DNA from 4 places in the Pseudarthrobacter sp. CC12 genome. Region 1 is predicted to be linked to each of the others. Evidence: riboswitches for the same ligand, from Rfam matches in the RefSeq annotation. Region 1 holds a riboswitch; each other region holds the start of a gene.
What was found. Region 1 has a riboswitch for thiamine pyrophosphate ahead of thiC (phosphomethylpyrimidine synthase ThiC). Riboswitches for the same ligand answer to the same signal wherever they lie in the genome.
Positions count from the first base shown of each region.

Region 2: linked by a shared signal. The riboswitch ahead of PV772_RS00105 (ECF transporter S component) and the one ahead of thiC (phosphomethylpyrimidine synthase ThiC) in region 1 are both predicted to bind thiamine pyrophosphate.
Region 3: linked by a shared signal. The riboswitch ahead of thiO (glycine oxidase ThiO) and the one ahead of thiC (phosphomethylpyrimidine synthase ThiC) in region 1 are both predicted to bind thiamine pyrophosphate.
Region 4: linked by a shared signal. The riboswitch ahead of thiD (bifunctional hydroxymethylpyrimidine kinase/phosphomethylpyrimidine kinase) and the one ahead of thiC (phosphomethylpyrimidine synthase ThiC) in region 1 are both predicted to bind thiamine pyrophosphate.

Region 1 is NZ_JARDJH010000007.1:158,594-161,794, reverse strand. Features, by position in the region: gene PV772_RS08330 (amidohydrolase family protein) at 1-937, opposite strand, end outside; TPP riboswitch at 1,015-1,122, shown strand; gene thiC (phosphomethylpyrimidine synthase ThiC) at 1,187-2,944, shown strand; gene PV772_RS08320 (alpha/beta hydrolase) at 2,941-3,201, opposite strand, start outside.
Region 2 is NZ_JARDJH010000001.1:20,017-23,217, forward strand. Features, by position in the region: gene PV772_RS00080 (Na+/H+ antiporter subunit D) at 1-62, shown strand, start outside; gene PV772_RS00085 (Na+/H+ antiporter subunit E) at 59-604, shown strand; gene PV772_RS00090 (monovalent cation/H+ antiporter complex subunit F) at 601-879, shown strand; gene mnhG (monovalent cation/H(+) antiporter subunit G) at 869-1,273, shown strand; gene PV772_RS00100 (DUF4235 domain-containing protein) at 1,289-1,552, opposite strand; TPP riboswitch at 1,713-1,853, shown strand; gene PV772_RS00105 (ECF transporter S component) at 1,921-2,544, shown strand; gene PV772_RS00110 (ATP-binding cassette domain-containing protein) at 2,544-3,201, shown strand, end outside.
Region 3 is NZ_JARDJH010000008.1:38,381-41,581, forward strand. Features, by position in the region: gene PV772_RS08515 (thiazole synthase) at 1-192, opposite strand, end outside; gene thiS (sulfur carrier protein ThiS) at 197-433, opposite strand; gene thiO (glycine oxidase ThiO) at 430-1,725, opposite strand; TPP riboswitch at 1,717-1,836, opposite strand; gene thiE (thiamine phosphate synthase) at 1,864-2,604, shown strand; gene PV772_RS08535 (RNB domain-containing ribonuclease) at 2,644-3,201, shown strand, end outside.
Region 4 is NZ_JARDJH010000011.1:83,033-86,233, reverse strand. Features, by position in the region: gene PV772_RS10470 (Rne/Rng family ribonuclease) at 1-1,028, shown strand, start outside; TPP riboswitch at 1,188-1,285, shown strand; gene thiD (bifunctional hydroxymethylpyrimidine kinase/phosphomethylpyrimidine kinase) at 1,293-2,813, shown strand; gene rplU (50S ribosomal protein L21) at 3,076-3,201, shown strand, end outside.

The sequences.
Region 1 (3,201 bases):
AGCAGGCGGCGTCCAGGGCCGCCTCCATGGGCAGGCCGGCGCCGTGCAGGGCGAGGATTTCGTCCGTGATCCTGCCGTGCCGTATCACGCTGCCGGCATCGGTACCGGCAAAGATGCGTACACCCGCGGCATGGGCTTGCGCCACCCGCTCCATCCTGCCTTCCCAGAGGACGCGCATGTGGGCGGCATAACGCGGGAACTTGGGCTCCGCCTGCGCAACAATGTCGGGGAAGGTGGCGATATTGATGAGCGTGGGCACGATCGGTACGCCCTGCTCCACGAACCGGGGCACGTGGCGGGGAAGGAGCCCGGTAGCGTGCTCGACGCAGTCGATGCCCGCGTCCAGCACCTGGTCCAGGGTGTCTTCAGCGAAGCAGTGCGCTGTTACCCGGGCACCTTCGTCGTGTGCCGCCTGGACGGCATCGCGTACGACGGCGGCAGGAAAGGACGGCGACAGGTCGCCGGCGCTCCGGTCAATCCAGTCCCCCACGAGCTTGACCCAGCCGTCGCCGTCGCGCGCCTGCTTCCGGACGGCCTCCACGAGGCCCTCGGGTTCCACTTCCTCGGCGAAGCCCCGCAGGTAGCGGCGCGTCCGGGCAATATGGCGCCCGGCCCGGATCAGCACCGGGAAGTCCACTCCGCCCTGCATCCAGCGGGTATCTGCCGGCGAGCCCGCGTCCCGGACCAGCAGGGTTCCCGCGCTAAGGTCCGCCTCCGCCTGGTCCCTGGCCGCCGCGGGCTCGACCGGACCAGTGGCCCCAAGCCCAATGTGGCAGTGGGCGTCCACGAAGCCCGGCAGCACCCAGCCATCCAAAACCCGGTCCGGAGCAGCCGCCGGCCGGCTGAACGTAAGCCTGCCGTCCACGGACCAGAGCCCGTGCCGCACCGTGTCCGGTGCAGTCAGGACGGGGCCGCGGAAGTGGATGATGCCTGCCATGGGGCTCCTTTCGATGCCCGGCCAGGCTAGCACCGCAATTATGACAAGGCCGCTCCAGGCGCCTGTGGTAGCTTCGTTCCTGACCACACGGGTGCCCTTGCAGGGGCTGAGATCGGGCTGACGCAGCCTGCGACCGTTGAACCTGTCCGGGTAATGCCGGCGAAGGAAGTGAGTATTCCCTTGAGTACGCAAAACACCCAATTGAACCCTGCCCTCCAGCCGTCTGACAGGGTGCCCGGTGGCGCGTCAATGCCGCCGGAAACCCAGTCGTTGAAGTCGCATTCCCTCGCCTACCTCGCGGATGAGGCGTCCGGGATCCGGGTACCGGTGACGGAAATTGCCCTTGAGCCGTCCCCCAACGGCCAGCCGAACGCACCGTTCCGGACGTACCGGACGGCGGGGCCGGGAAGCGACCCCGTCCGCGGCCTGGAGCCTTTCCGCGCGGAGTGGATCGTGGCGCGCGGAGACACCGAGGCCTACAGCGGCAGGCAACGCAACCTGCTGGACGACGGCCGCTCGGCCGTCCGCCGCGGCGCCGCCTCCGCGGAGTGGAAGGGCGCGCAGCCCGTGCCCCGCCGCGCCGTCGACGGCCGGACGGTGACGCAGATGCACTATGCCCGGCAGGGCGTCATCACGCAGGAAATGCGGTTCGTGGCGCTGCGCGAGAACTGCGATGTGGAATTGGTGCGCAGCGAAGTGGCTGCCGGCCGCGCCATCATTCCCAACAACATCAACCATCCGGAATCCGAGCCCATGATCATCGGCAAGGCCTTCCTGGTGAAGATCAACGCGAACATCGGCAACTCGGCCGTGACGAGTTCGATCGCCGAGGAAGTGGACAAGCTGCAGTGGGCAACCCAGTGGGGCGCGGACACCGTCATGGACTTGTCCACCGGCGATGACATCCACACCACGCGGGAGTGGATCGTCCGCAACTCCCCGGTGCCCATTGGAACCGTCCCCATCTACCAGGCCTTGGAAAAGGTCAACGGCGAGGCCAACGCCCTGACCTGGGAAATCTTCCGGGACACCGTGATCGAACAGTGCGAACAGGGTGTGGACTACATGACCATCCACGCGGGCGTGCTGCTCCGCTATGTCCCGCTCACCGCCAACCGCGTCACCGGTATTGTCTCGCGGGGCGGCTCCATCATGGCGGGCTGGTGCCTGGCCCACCACCAGGAGAACTTCCTGTACACGCACTTCGACGAGCTGTGCGGAATCTTCGCCAAATACGACGTCGCCTTCTCGCTGGGCGACGGCCTCCGCCCCGGTTCGACGGCGGACGCCAACGACGCCGCGCAGTTCGCTGAGCTGGACACCCTCGCCGAACTGACGCAGCGGGCCTGGGAGTACGACGTGCAGGTGATGGTGGAGGGGCCGGGCCATGTTCCCTTCCACCTGGTCCGCGAGAACGTGGAGCGGCAGCAGGAGCTGTGCAAGGGTGCGCCCTTCTATACCCTGGGGCCCCTGGTGACGGATGTGGCGCCCGGGTATGACCACATCACCTCGGCCATTGGCGCCACCGAGATCGCCCGGTACGGCACAGCCATGCTCTGCTACGTCACGCCGAAGGAACACCTGGGCCTGCCCAACAAGGACGACGTGAAAACGGGCGTGATCACGTACAAGATCGCAGCGCACGCCGCGGACCTGGCCAAGGGCCACCCCGGGGCGCATGAGCGCGATGACGCGCTGTCCAAGGCGAGATTCGAATTCCGCTGGCGGGACCAGTTCGCGCTGTCCCTGGACCCCGTGACCGCGGAGTCGTTCCACGATGAGACGCTACCGGCCGAACCGGCCAAGACGGCGCACTTTTGCTCCATGTGCGGTCCGAAGTTCTGCTCCATGCGGATCAGCCAGGACATCCGGGACGAATATGGCTCAGCGGACGCGCAGGCGGCGCTGGCGGACCTGGCCTCCGGCATGCGGGGGAAGAGCGAGGAGTTCCTGGCAGCCGGCGGCAAGGTCTACCTGCCGGAGCTGCGGGTCCCCGCTGACGGCTAGGACGCCCGGGCTGGCTGGCTCCTGCCGACCCCGCTGATGAACTGGCGGATGGCCCGGTCCCCGTCCCGGGAGTCCTGGGGCCGGTGCCCGCCCGCGGCAACGCGGTGCAGGGCGCCGGTCTCCCGGAGGTAGCCGGCAATTTCCTCGTAGAGCGGCTCCCAGCCACCAGTCAGGACCAAGGTGGGGACGCCGGGAACAATATGCAACGGCGCTTCCCAGGAAGGCTCCTGGAGCCGCAGCCGCCGCGCGGACCGCTT
Region 2 (3,201 bases), on a different contig from region 1:
AGGCGGTGCTGGGCGAGGGCATCGCCGTTCCCGGCGCCACCGCGGCGGGAGGAGGACGATGAGCCGTAAACGCATTTCACTGCGCCAGGAACTGCCGCTCCTGGTCTGGCTGGTGATTGTGTGGGGCGCCCTGTGGCAGGATTTCAGCCCCGGCAACCTCCTCTTCGGGACCCTGCTGGCCGTGGGCGTGGCCCGGCTCTTCTACCTCCCGCCGGTGGAGCTCAGCGGCCGGTTCAATATTCTCCACGCCGTGCCGTTTGCGCTGGCGTTCGTGGGCAAGGTGGTGGTGGCCAGCGCGCAGGTCCTGTATCTGGCAGCTGTCCGCGGCCCCAAGGTGACCAATGCCGTGGTCGCGGTGAAACTGCGCAGCCACCAGGACCTGATCGTCACTGCCACGGGACACGTGATTTCCCTGATCCCGGGTTCCCTGGTGGTGGACGTGGACCGTTCCACGTCCACGCTGTACCTGCACGCACTCAACATCACCTCCAAGAAGGACGTGGAAGGCCTGCGGAACGAGGTCCGCTCCATTGAAGCGGGCCTGATCCGCATCATGGGCACCGCGGATGAACTGGAAGAGGTCCGTATGGAGGCCGGCGCATGATGCCCGTTGTCCTGGCTGTCACAGCCGTCATTTTCTCGCTGGCGGCCGCCGGTGCCATCATCCGGATCGCCCGTGGCCCGTCGCTGCTGGACCGGGTGCTGGCTGCCGACGTGCTGCTCGCAATCCTTGCCGGGGCGCTATGCATCGATATGGCGGTGAACCGGCACCTGAACAACCTGATGCTGGTGGTGGCCATCTCCGTCATCGGGTTCATCGGTTCCGTGACCGTAGCCCGGTTCGTGGCAGACAGGAGGGTCAAGCCCAATGAATCCTGACTTCTTCCGGCCCGACGCCTGGATCGACCTCGCCTCCGCCGTGTTCATGGTGGTGGGTGCCCTTATGTCCCTGGGCGCCGCGATAGGCCTGCTGCGGTTCCCGGACCTCCTGAGCCGCATGCACGCCGCCACGAAGCCGCAGGTGCTGGGGCTCTTCCTGCTGCTGGCGGCCATCGGGCTGCAGCTGCGGACGTGGTGGGTGTGGCCGGTCCTGGTGGTGGCGTGGATCTTCCAACTCCTCACGGTGCCCGTGTCCGCCCACATGGTGGGCCGTGCCGGCTACCGCACCAAGCACCTGCACCGGGAACTGCTCACCACCGATGAACTGGAAGCCGTGGTGCAAAAAGCCGCCGCCGAGACTGCCCGGAAGGACAGCCCCGACGACGGCCGGTAACGCTGGGGCACGACGCTAGACGATGTCCTGGGTCTTCGCGAAGCGGGTGATGGCGCGCTGGGTGCCGCGGTTGGCCAGGACCTGGATGATGGCACTGACCGACGCCGAGATCAGCGCAAAGGTCAGCGCCGAACGCAGGCTGGTGGGTACGTCCTCGTGTTTGCCGGTGGGCGGCTTCTGTCCGGTGGTCTTTTCCCAGATGGCATTGACCAGTTTGGTACCGGCGAGGCCTGCGCCGAGGCTCACGCCTGTCCCGAGCAGTTTGATGAGAAGGTTCATTCCAGGTACTCCTTGCGGGCGGAAAACGGACTGCTCCCAGCCTAGCCGGTCATATCCGGGTGATTGGCGCCGGCAGCCCGCAATCCAGCCCGGCCAGGTGTAAACTTGACCACGCCCAACCGGGCACAACAACAAGCGTTACCCACACCAAAAGCAACACTAAAAACGACAGGGGAGCGCCGCCGTCGGACAACCTGGCATTAGCCGGGCACCGCAGGTGGGCGCTGAGAGTGCGGACAGCCGCAGACCCTCGAACCTGATCCGGTTAGTACCGGCGCAAGGGAGTCGAGTTCTCAAAGTGTCGCGGTTCCACGGCCACAGGCCGCCGGCCGGGTCCACTTTCCCCTCCTGTTTCCCAGGAGGATCACATGAGTACTGCAGCAATCAAGAAGACCACCAGCAAGTCCTGGCGCGTCGTGGACATCGTTGTCGCCGCGCTGGTGGCCATCGCGGGCGGCGTTATTTTCTGGGCATGGGACCAGGGTGCCGCCGCCCTGTCCGCCCCCATGAACGCAGCCTACCCACCCCTGACCGGCCTGCTCGCCGGGGGCTGGATGATTCCCGGCGTGCTGGGAATGCTGATCATCCGCAAGCCGGGGGCCGCCCTGTTCTGCGAGACCGTCGCCGCCACCGGCGAACTGCTGATGGGTTCCCAGTACGGCGCCTCGGTCCTGTTCTCCGGTTTCATCCAGGGCCTGGGCGCGGAAATCATCTTCGCAATCTTCGTCTACCGCAAGTTCAACCTGCCCGCGTCCCTGCTGGCAGGCGCCGCGGCCGGATTCTTCTGCGGCCTGAACGACTCGTTTGCACCGTGGGGCTGGAACATCGCCTACTCCGGCGCCGACAAGCTGGCCTACATTGTCCTCACCACCATTTCCGGGGCCATCCTTGCGGGTGCCCTGGCCTGGGTTGCCACCCGCGGCCTGGCACGCACCGGGGTGCTGAGCTCCTTCGCGTCCCGCAAGGCCGCAACGGAGCCCGTCTTCTCCTGATGGCACCCTCCCAGGACTCCGGCGCGGTCCGCCCCGCCGCCGTCACCGCCCGTGGCTGGGGCTGGCGGCATGCCGGCAGGGCCAAACCCGCCGTCCACGGCCTTGACCTGGACATCGCCCCCGGGGAGCGGGTGCTCCTGCTCGGCGCCTCCGGCGCAGGGAAGTCCACCCTGCTGCACGCGCTGGCCGGCGTCCTGGGAGACATCGACGACGACGGCGAATCAGGCGACGCCGACGAGTCCGGTTCGCTCCGGGTGGACGGAGCCGCGCCCCGCGCCCAGCGCGGCCGCGCCGGCCTGATGCAGCAGGACCCCGAAACGCAGGTGGTCCTCTCCCGCGTTGGTGACGACGTCGCCTTCGGTGCCGAAAACCTCGCGGTGCCCCGCGACGCGATCTGGCCCCGGGTGCACGCGGCGCTTGCCGACGTCGGACTCTCCCACCTCCCGCTGGACCACCCGACGTCGGCCCTGTCCGGCGGGCAAAAGCAGCGCCTGGCGCTGGCGGGCATCCTGGCGATGCGTCCGGGCCTGATCCTGCTGGACGAACCCACCGCCAACCTCGACCCGGACGGCGTCCTGGAGGTCCGCGACGCCGTGGCCCGCTGCCTGGACAAGACCGGGGCCACCCTTGTGGTGGTGGAGCACCGGGTTTCCGTCT
Region 3 (3,201 bases), on a different contig from region 1:
AGTGGAGTACCGGCGCATGGCCACGGTGGTCAGGGCGGTGCCGGATGCCAGGAGTGCAGCGCCCAGGCCGTCCAGGCTGGGTGCCCCGCCGGTGCCCATGATCAGCCGGGATCCAAGGGCGACGCCGTCAATCACCAGGCCGTCGGCGGCCCCGGGATTCCCGGCCGGGTTGATGGTGCCGGTTTCGGTCATGGTGTCAGCCTCCCTGTACTGCTGTGACAAGTTCAATGTCGTCGCCCTCGGCGAGCGCCGTGGCGAACCATTGGCTCCGCGGCACCACCTGGGCATTATGGGCGACGGCGACCCCCAGCTTCCCGCCGTCGGTCGCCTGGCCGTTCGGTGCCAGCGGGCGTCCGGTGACCTGGCTGACGAGCGTGGTGATGGAGGTGCCGTCCGCCACCGTGTGGGTGTTTCCGTTCAGGGTGATGTTCACACTGTCTCCTTGGTGTGGTGGTTTGTGCGGGCGGCGGCCGGACGCGAGAACCGCTCCGGACTGAAGGGCGCCCAGCGCGGGTCGGCATGCCCGTCCAGCAACCCGGCGCAGATGGCTGCGGCAGCGGGAGTGAGCAGCACCCCGTGCCGGAAGAACCCGGTGGCGATGATGAGTCCGGGGACGTGCCCGGCCTTGTAGCCTGCAGATCCGGGGGCCGCCGGCACGCGGCCCAGCAGCGGCGCGTTGTCGGGGGTTCCGGGCCGGGCCCTTGCGGTGCACTCCAGCAGCTCCAGTTCGGCGACGGCGGGCACCAGCGCCTGGGCATCGCGCAGCAGCTGATAGACGCCCCCGGCGCTGACGGCATCGGACAGCGCGTCCTCGCGCTGGGTGGCTCCGATGACCACGGTCCCGTCCTGCCGGGGAACGATGTAGACGGGGACACCATGCACCAGCCCGCGCACCGTGGACGTCACAAGGGGCTGGAGGTGCTGCGGAACGGCGAGGCGGAGGATGTCTCCGTGTACGGGGCGCAGGGGCAGGTCGAGGCCGTCGGGCAGGCCGCCCAGGTCCCCTGCCTGCAGCCCGTTGGCCACGATCGTATCCGTTGCCAGGACGGTGCCGCCGCCAGCCAGGCTGGCGCCGACGACCCTTCCGCCCTCCCACAGCAGGCCGCCGGCCCGGTCCGGCACGGCGTACCCTTCCACCGCCCCTGCAACAGCCAGGCCAGGCTTCCCGCGGACGGCACCGGCGAGGGCCTGCCGCAGGGCAGCCAGCAGGCGGCGGGGATCAACCTGGTGGTCCGCAGGCGTGTCAAGGGCGCAGGCTATCGCGGGGCTGAGGAGTGGCTCGCGTTTGCGGGCGTCCCGCACGGTGAGTGGTTCCACGGCAAGTCCGTTGGCCTGCTGTACGGCGCGGAGGTCCATCAGCGCGCGGCGGTCCGCGGCGTCGGCACCCACGGCGAGAGTCGGCGTCGTCAGGTATCCGGAACCGGAGGTGGCTCCTGCGATGCCTGCGGCGAAACCGGGCCAGCGGGAGGAAGCGTCAAGCATCAGTTCCAGGAGGTCCTCCTCCTGGTAGTGCAGTTCGCTGACGGGGGCCAGCATTCCTGCGGCGGCCCAGCTGGCACCGCTTCCGGGCGCGTCATCGATCAGGGCCACGGAGCGGCCGGAGCGCTGCGCCTCCCAGGCGATGCCATGGCCCACCACTCCGCCGCCGATGACGGCGACGTCCGCGCGGACCGTGGAACGGGGGGCACTGGACGGCCCGGCACGATGGTCAACGGGAGTGCTCATAAGGTTCCTTCCCTACGCCGGCATTATCCGGATCAGGTCAAGCGGTCGGCTCTGACGCCCTCTCAGCCCGGCGCTTTGTGACAGCTGCCGCGGGCTCCCGCAGTACCAGGCCAGTTTAGAGGAACTAGGCTTGCAGGCATGAATGTGTCCGCTTCCTCCCTGCCCGCAGGCCCCCACGCTCCAGCAGCCCCGGCCGGCATAGCCGAAGTTGCCAACGCCGGCCACAACGACGCCCTGAAGGCGGCCCGCCTGTACCTGTGCACCGATGCACGCACTGCGCACGGCGACTTCGCGGAGTTTGTGGACGCCGCGTTTGCCGGCGGCGTGGACATCATCCAGCTGCGGGACAAGACCATCGAGGCCGCCGAGGAACTGGACCTCCTGGCGGCGTTGAAGGAGACCGCGGTACGCCATGGCCGGCTGTGGGCCGTCAATGACCGCGCCGATATTGCCGTGCTGTCCGGGGCACCGGTGTTCCACATCGGCCAAAAGGACCTTCCGCTGGCTGCGGCGCGCACGCTGGTCAACGGCAACGCCGCCATCGGCCTCTCCAGCCACACCACGGGCCAGGTCGACGCCGCCCTCGCTGCAACCGGCGGCCCGTCCGGGCTGGACTACTTCTGCGTTGGGCCGGTATGGGCCACACCCACCAAACCCGGCAGGGCCGCCGTAGGGCCTGAACTGGTGAAGTACGCCGCCGATGCCTCCGGGCAGGCCGGGGATCCGGTGCCGTGGTTTGCCATCGGCGGCATCGACCACGGAAACGTCCGCGAGGTGGTGGCGGCCGGTGCACGCCGGATCGTGGTGGTCCGCGCCATCACCGAGGCCGCCGACCCCGCGGCAGCCGCTGCCTCGCTCCTCGGCGCGCTGGACGGCTGAGACTGCTTAATCCCGGGACTTGGCGCTACGCTGAATTTTGTGTCGCATCATCGGTTGGCCCCTAACGTCCGTGACCACAGGAACGCCTTGGAAGAGGCGCTGGGCCTGCTGCGGACCGAACTTGAGCTGCCCGGGCCGTACCCTGCCGACGCGGTGGAAGACGCCCGGGCCGCCGTCGCGGCGCTGAAGCTGCCGTCCTACGACCTGACCGCCGTCGAGTTCGTGACTATCGATCCGGCGTCCTCCACGGACCTGGACCAGGCAGTCTTCATCGAACCGGACGGCACCGGCTACCGCGTCATGTATGCCATCGCCGACGTCCCCGCATTCGTTGCACCGGGCGGGCCGCTGGACGCCGAGACCCGGCGCCGCGGACAGACGTTCTACGCTCCGGACGGCCGGATCCCGCTGCATCCGGAGGTGATCAGCGAGGGGGCCGGCAGCCTGCTGCCCGGCCAGGAGTGCTCGGCTTTCGTCTGGGACTTCACGCTCGACGGCGAAGCGTCCGTGATTACCGTCGGCGTCCGGCGGGCGCGGGTCCGCAGCCGCGACAAGCTCAGCTACAAAGGTGCCCAGGCCGACCTCGACGCCGGGACC
Region 4 (3,201 bases), on a different contig from region 1:
CACTCGGCCTGGTCCAGATGACGCGCAAGCGCATGGGCACCGGCCTGCTGGAGGTGTTCGGCGAGCAGTGCGAGGCCTGCGCCGGCCGGGGCGTCGTGACCCACGACGATCCCGTGGAGCACCGCCGGGCCAACACGGTGGCGGCCGAGCACCACGTCCAGCGCACCGACAACCGGCCCGAAACCCGTGCGGAGGCCCGCCCGGAAGCGCAGCGGAACGACGCCCAGCCCGGTGTCCGGTCCGAACGCAAGCGGCGGCGGGGACGCGGCGGCCAGCAGCCCGAGGCTGCCCCGGCACCTGCCGTCCATGTCCACACCGTCCAGCCGGACCCGTCCGACGCCGAGCGGCACGCCAAGGCGGAGGCAACCAGGCTTGCCCTGGCGAACATCGCCGCTGCCGCCCATGCGGCCCACCTGCACGACGACGAGGTAGCGGCTGCCCGGCAGGTGCCGGCCGCGGAGCCCGCGCAGGTACCCGTTGAGGAGAAGCACGACGCCGATGCCCCGGCACGTCCCGCAGCCGTCCTCACGTTCGGCGGCGAGGAAGTCCCGCTTCCGTTCGTGGAGCACGCCGGGGAACAGCATCCGAAGCCTGCCCTGACGCTGGACCGGCTTGCGGAAGCATTCGCACACCTGGGCCAGCCGGCTTCCCCTGTGGGACATGCGCCTGCCAATCAGGCAGAGGCTCTGCAGGCAGCAGAAGAGGCAGCACCGGAGCAGCCGGCCGGCGCAGGGGCGGCGGGAGCCCGCGCCGGTGCCGCTCCTGAGGCGTCCCCTGAAAAGGACTATTCGGACCACACGCTGGAGCAGTCCCGGCAGCGCCGGCCCCGGCGCCACCGGGCCGCCAGCCGTGCCCAGGGTGCCGCCAACGAGACCGCCGTCCAGCACCATGAAAACGTCCAGGCTGATGCCGGTGGGCACTCGCACGCAGCGAAGGCCCCCGAACCCGCGAAGGACCAGCCGGAACCGCGGAAGGCGGCCGAGGAACCCATCATCCTCGGCGTCGGGGTGCCTGCCTCGGAACTCTAGGCACAGGAGCTTCCAGCCAGGAATCCCCGTCCTGCGCATCGGTCCACCCGGATTACCGGGGGTACCGTGCGGGGCGGGGATTCCTGCCGTTGCGGGAGGGCCCATTTTTGCGGCGGCCGTTGTCACCTTTTTCCCGGGTGCGGCACACGGGCTAGGGTAGGAACCGACACGGGGTGCCGCGCAGCAGGCCGGCTGAGATCCAGACCCGTTGAACCTGTCCGGCTAGTACCGGCGAAGGGATGTCTCTTGTCTTCGACCCTTTCCATGCCCCTGCCAGCTTCCTCCGCCGCCGGCACCGGGCTGCCAACCGGCCGGGAAGTCCCGCGGGTCCTGTCCATCGCCGGCTCCGACCCGTCCGGGGGCGCAGGCATCCAGGCCGACCTGAAAAGCATTGCCGCCCACGGCGGTTACGGCATGGCAGCCATCACGGCCCTGACGGCGCAGAACACGTGCGGTGTACAGGCAGTCCACGTTCCTCCCGCAGCCTTCCTGGCACAGCAGCTGGACGCGGTCAGCGATGATATCTCCATTGACGCCGTCAAGATCGGCATGCTGGGGGACGAGGCCGTGATCCGCACTGTCCGGCACTGGCTGGAGAAGGTCCGTCCCGCCGTCGTTGTCCTGGACCCGGTGATGGTGGCCACCAGCGGCGACCGGCTGCTGAAAGAGTCCGCCGAGGCCGCCCTCCGGGACATCTTGCCCCTGGCCCACCTCATTACCCCCAACCTGCCGGAGCTTGCCATGCTGGTGGGCGCGGATCCAGCAGACAGCTGGGCGGCAGCGCTGGAGCAGGGGAGGCGCCTGGCGGATGCCACCGGCGCCACCATCCTTGTCAAGGGCGGGCACCTGGCGGGTGCGGACTGCCCGGATGCGCTGGTCAATACGGCAGGCCTCCTGCCAGGGGAAGTGGTGGAGGTGCAGGGAAACCGCATCGACACGCGCAACAGCCACGGCACCGGCTGTTCCCTTTCCTCCGCGATGGCCACCGTCCAGGCACGCCTTGGCGACTGGGAGGCATCGCTCCGAACGGTCAAGCCATGGCTGGCCGGCGCCCTTGAGAAGTCGGAGCAGCTTGAAGTGGGCCGGGGAAACGGCCCCGTGCACCATTTCCACCACGTGCGGCCGGCCCTCGCGGAAGGCGCTTTCGCTGCCCGGCTGTGGACGGAAGCCCAGCAGGACCTGGCGGACATCTACGCCCTGGACTTCATCCACGGCCTGGCCACCGGGGACCTGGCCGAGAAGGACTTCGCCTACTACCTGGCGCAGGATGCCCTGTACCTGAACGGCTACTCCCGGGTCCTTGCCCGGGCGAGTGCCCTGGCCCCGTCAGAAGGGGAGCAGCTGTTCTGGGCCGGATCATCGCAGCAGTGCCTGGAAGTGGAGTCGGAGCTGCACCGCTCGTGGCTCAGCACCCGCCCCGCCCAGGGCGGACTTGGCCCCGTCACCAAGGCCTACGTGGACCACCTCACCGCAGCATCGGCGTCGGGAAGCTACGCCGTCCTGGCCGCCGCCGTCCTGCCCTGCTTCTGGCTTTACGCCGAAGTCGGGGAAAAGCTGCACGCCCGGTTCCTTGCCTCGGGAGAGCCGGGCGGCCACGCCTACGCAGCCTGGCTCCGGACCTACGCGGACGAGGGCTTCGCCGAGGCCACCCGCCGGGCCATCGCCATCGTGGACGCAGCAGGGCGGAAGGCCTCCGACCACGAACGCGCGGCGATGGTGACTGCGTTCAAGCAGTCCTGCCGCCTGGAAGTGGAATTCTTCGACGCGCCGAGGTTGCATTCCTGAACCCTGCGGGCAGCGCCGCCGCTATGATGGAGTCCATGGTTGCGGTGCTGCCTGTCGGAGTGTGGTTACTACCACACCCGGGCCGCCGGAACCAGCCTCATTTGCGGCCGTAGATGGATTTAGCGTATTCTGGATCTTCGGTGCTTACGCCAACACTTGGGTTATGACCCCACGGCGTTGAGGCACAGCGCGAACCCTGGCTTTTTTGAGTCGGTTCCGCACGCAAATTTTGTAATAAACGTCGAGAGAAGTGAGTTCCCAAGTGGTGTACGCGATTGTCCGCGCAGGCGGCCGCCAAGAGAAGGTTTCCGTTGGAGACTTCGTTACCCTGAACCGCGTCGCCGGTGGAGCCGGCAGCACCATTGAGCTGCCCGCACTGCTCCTGGTT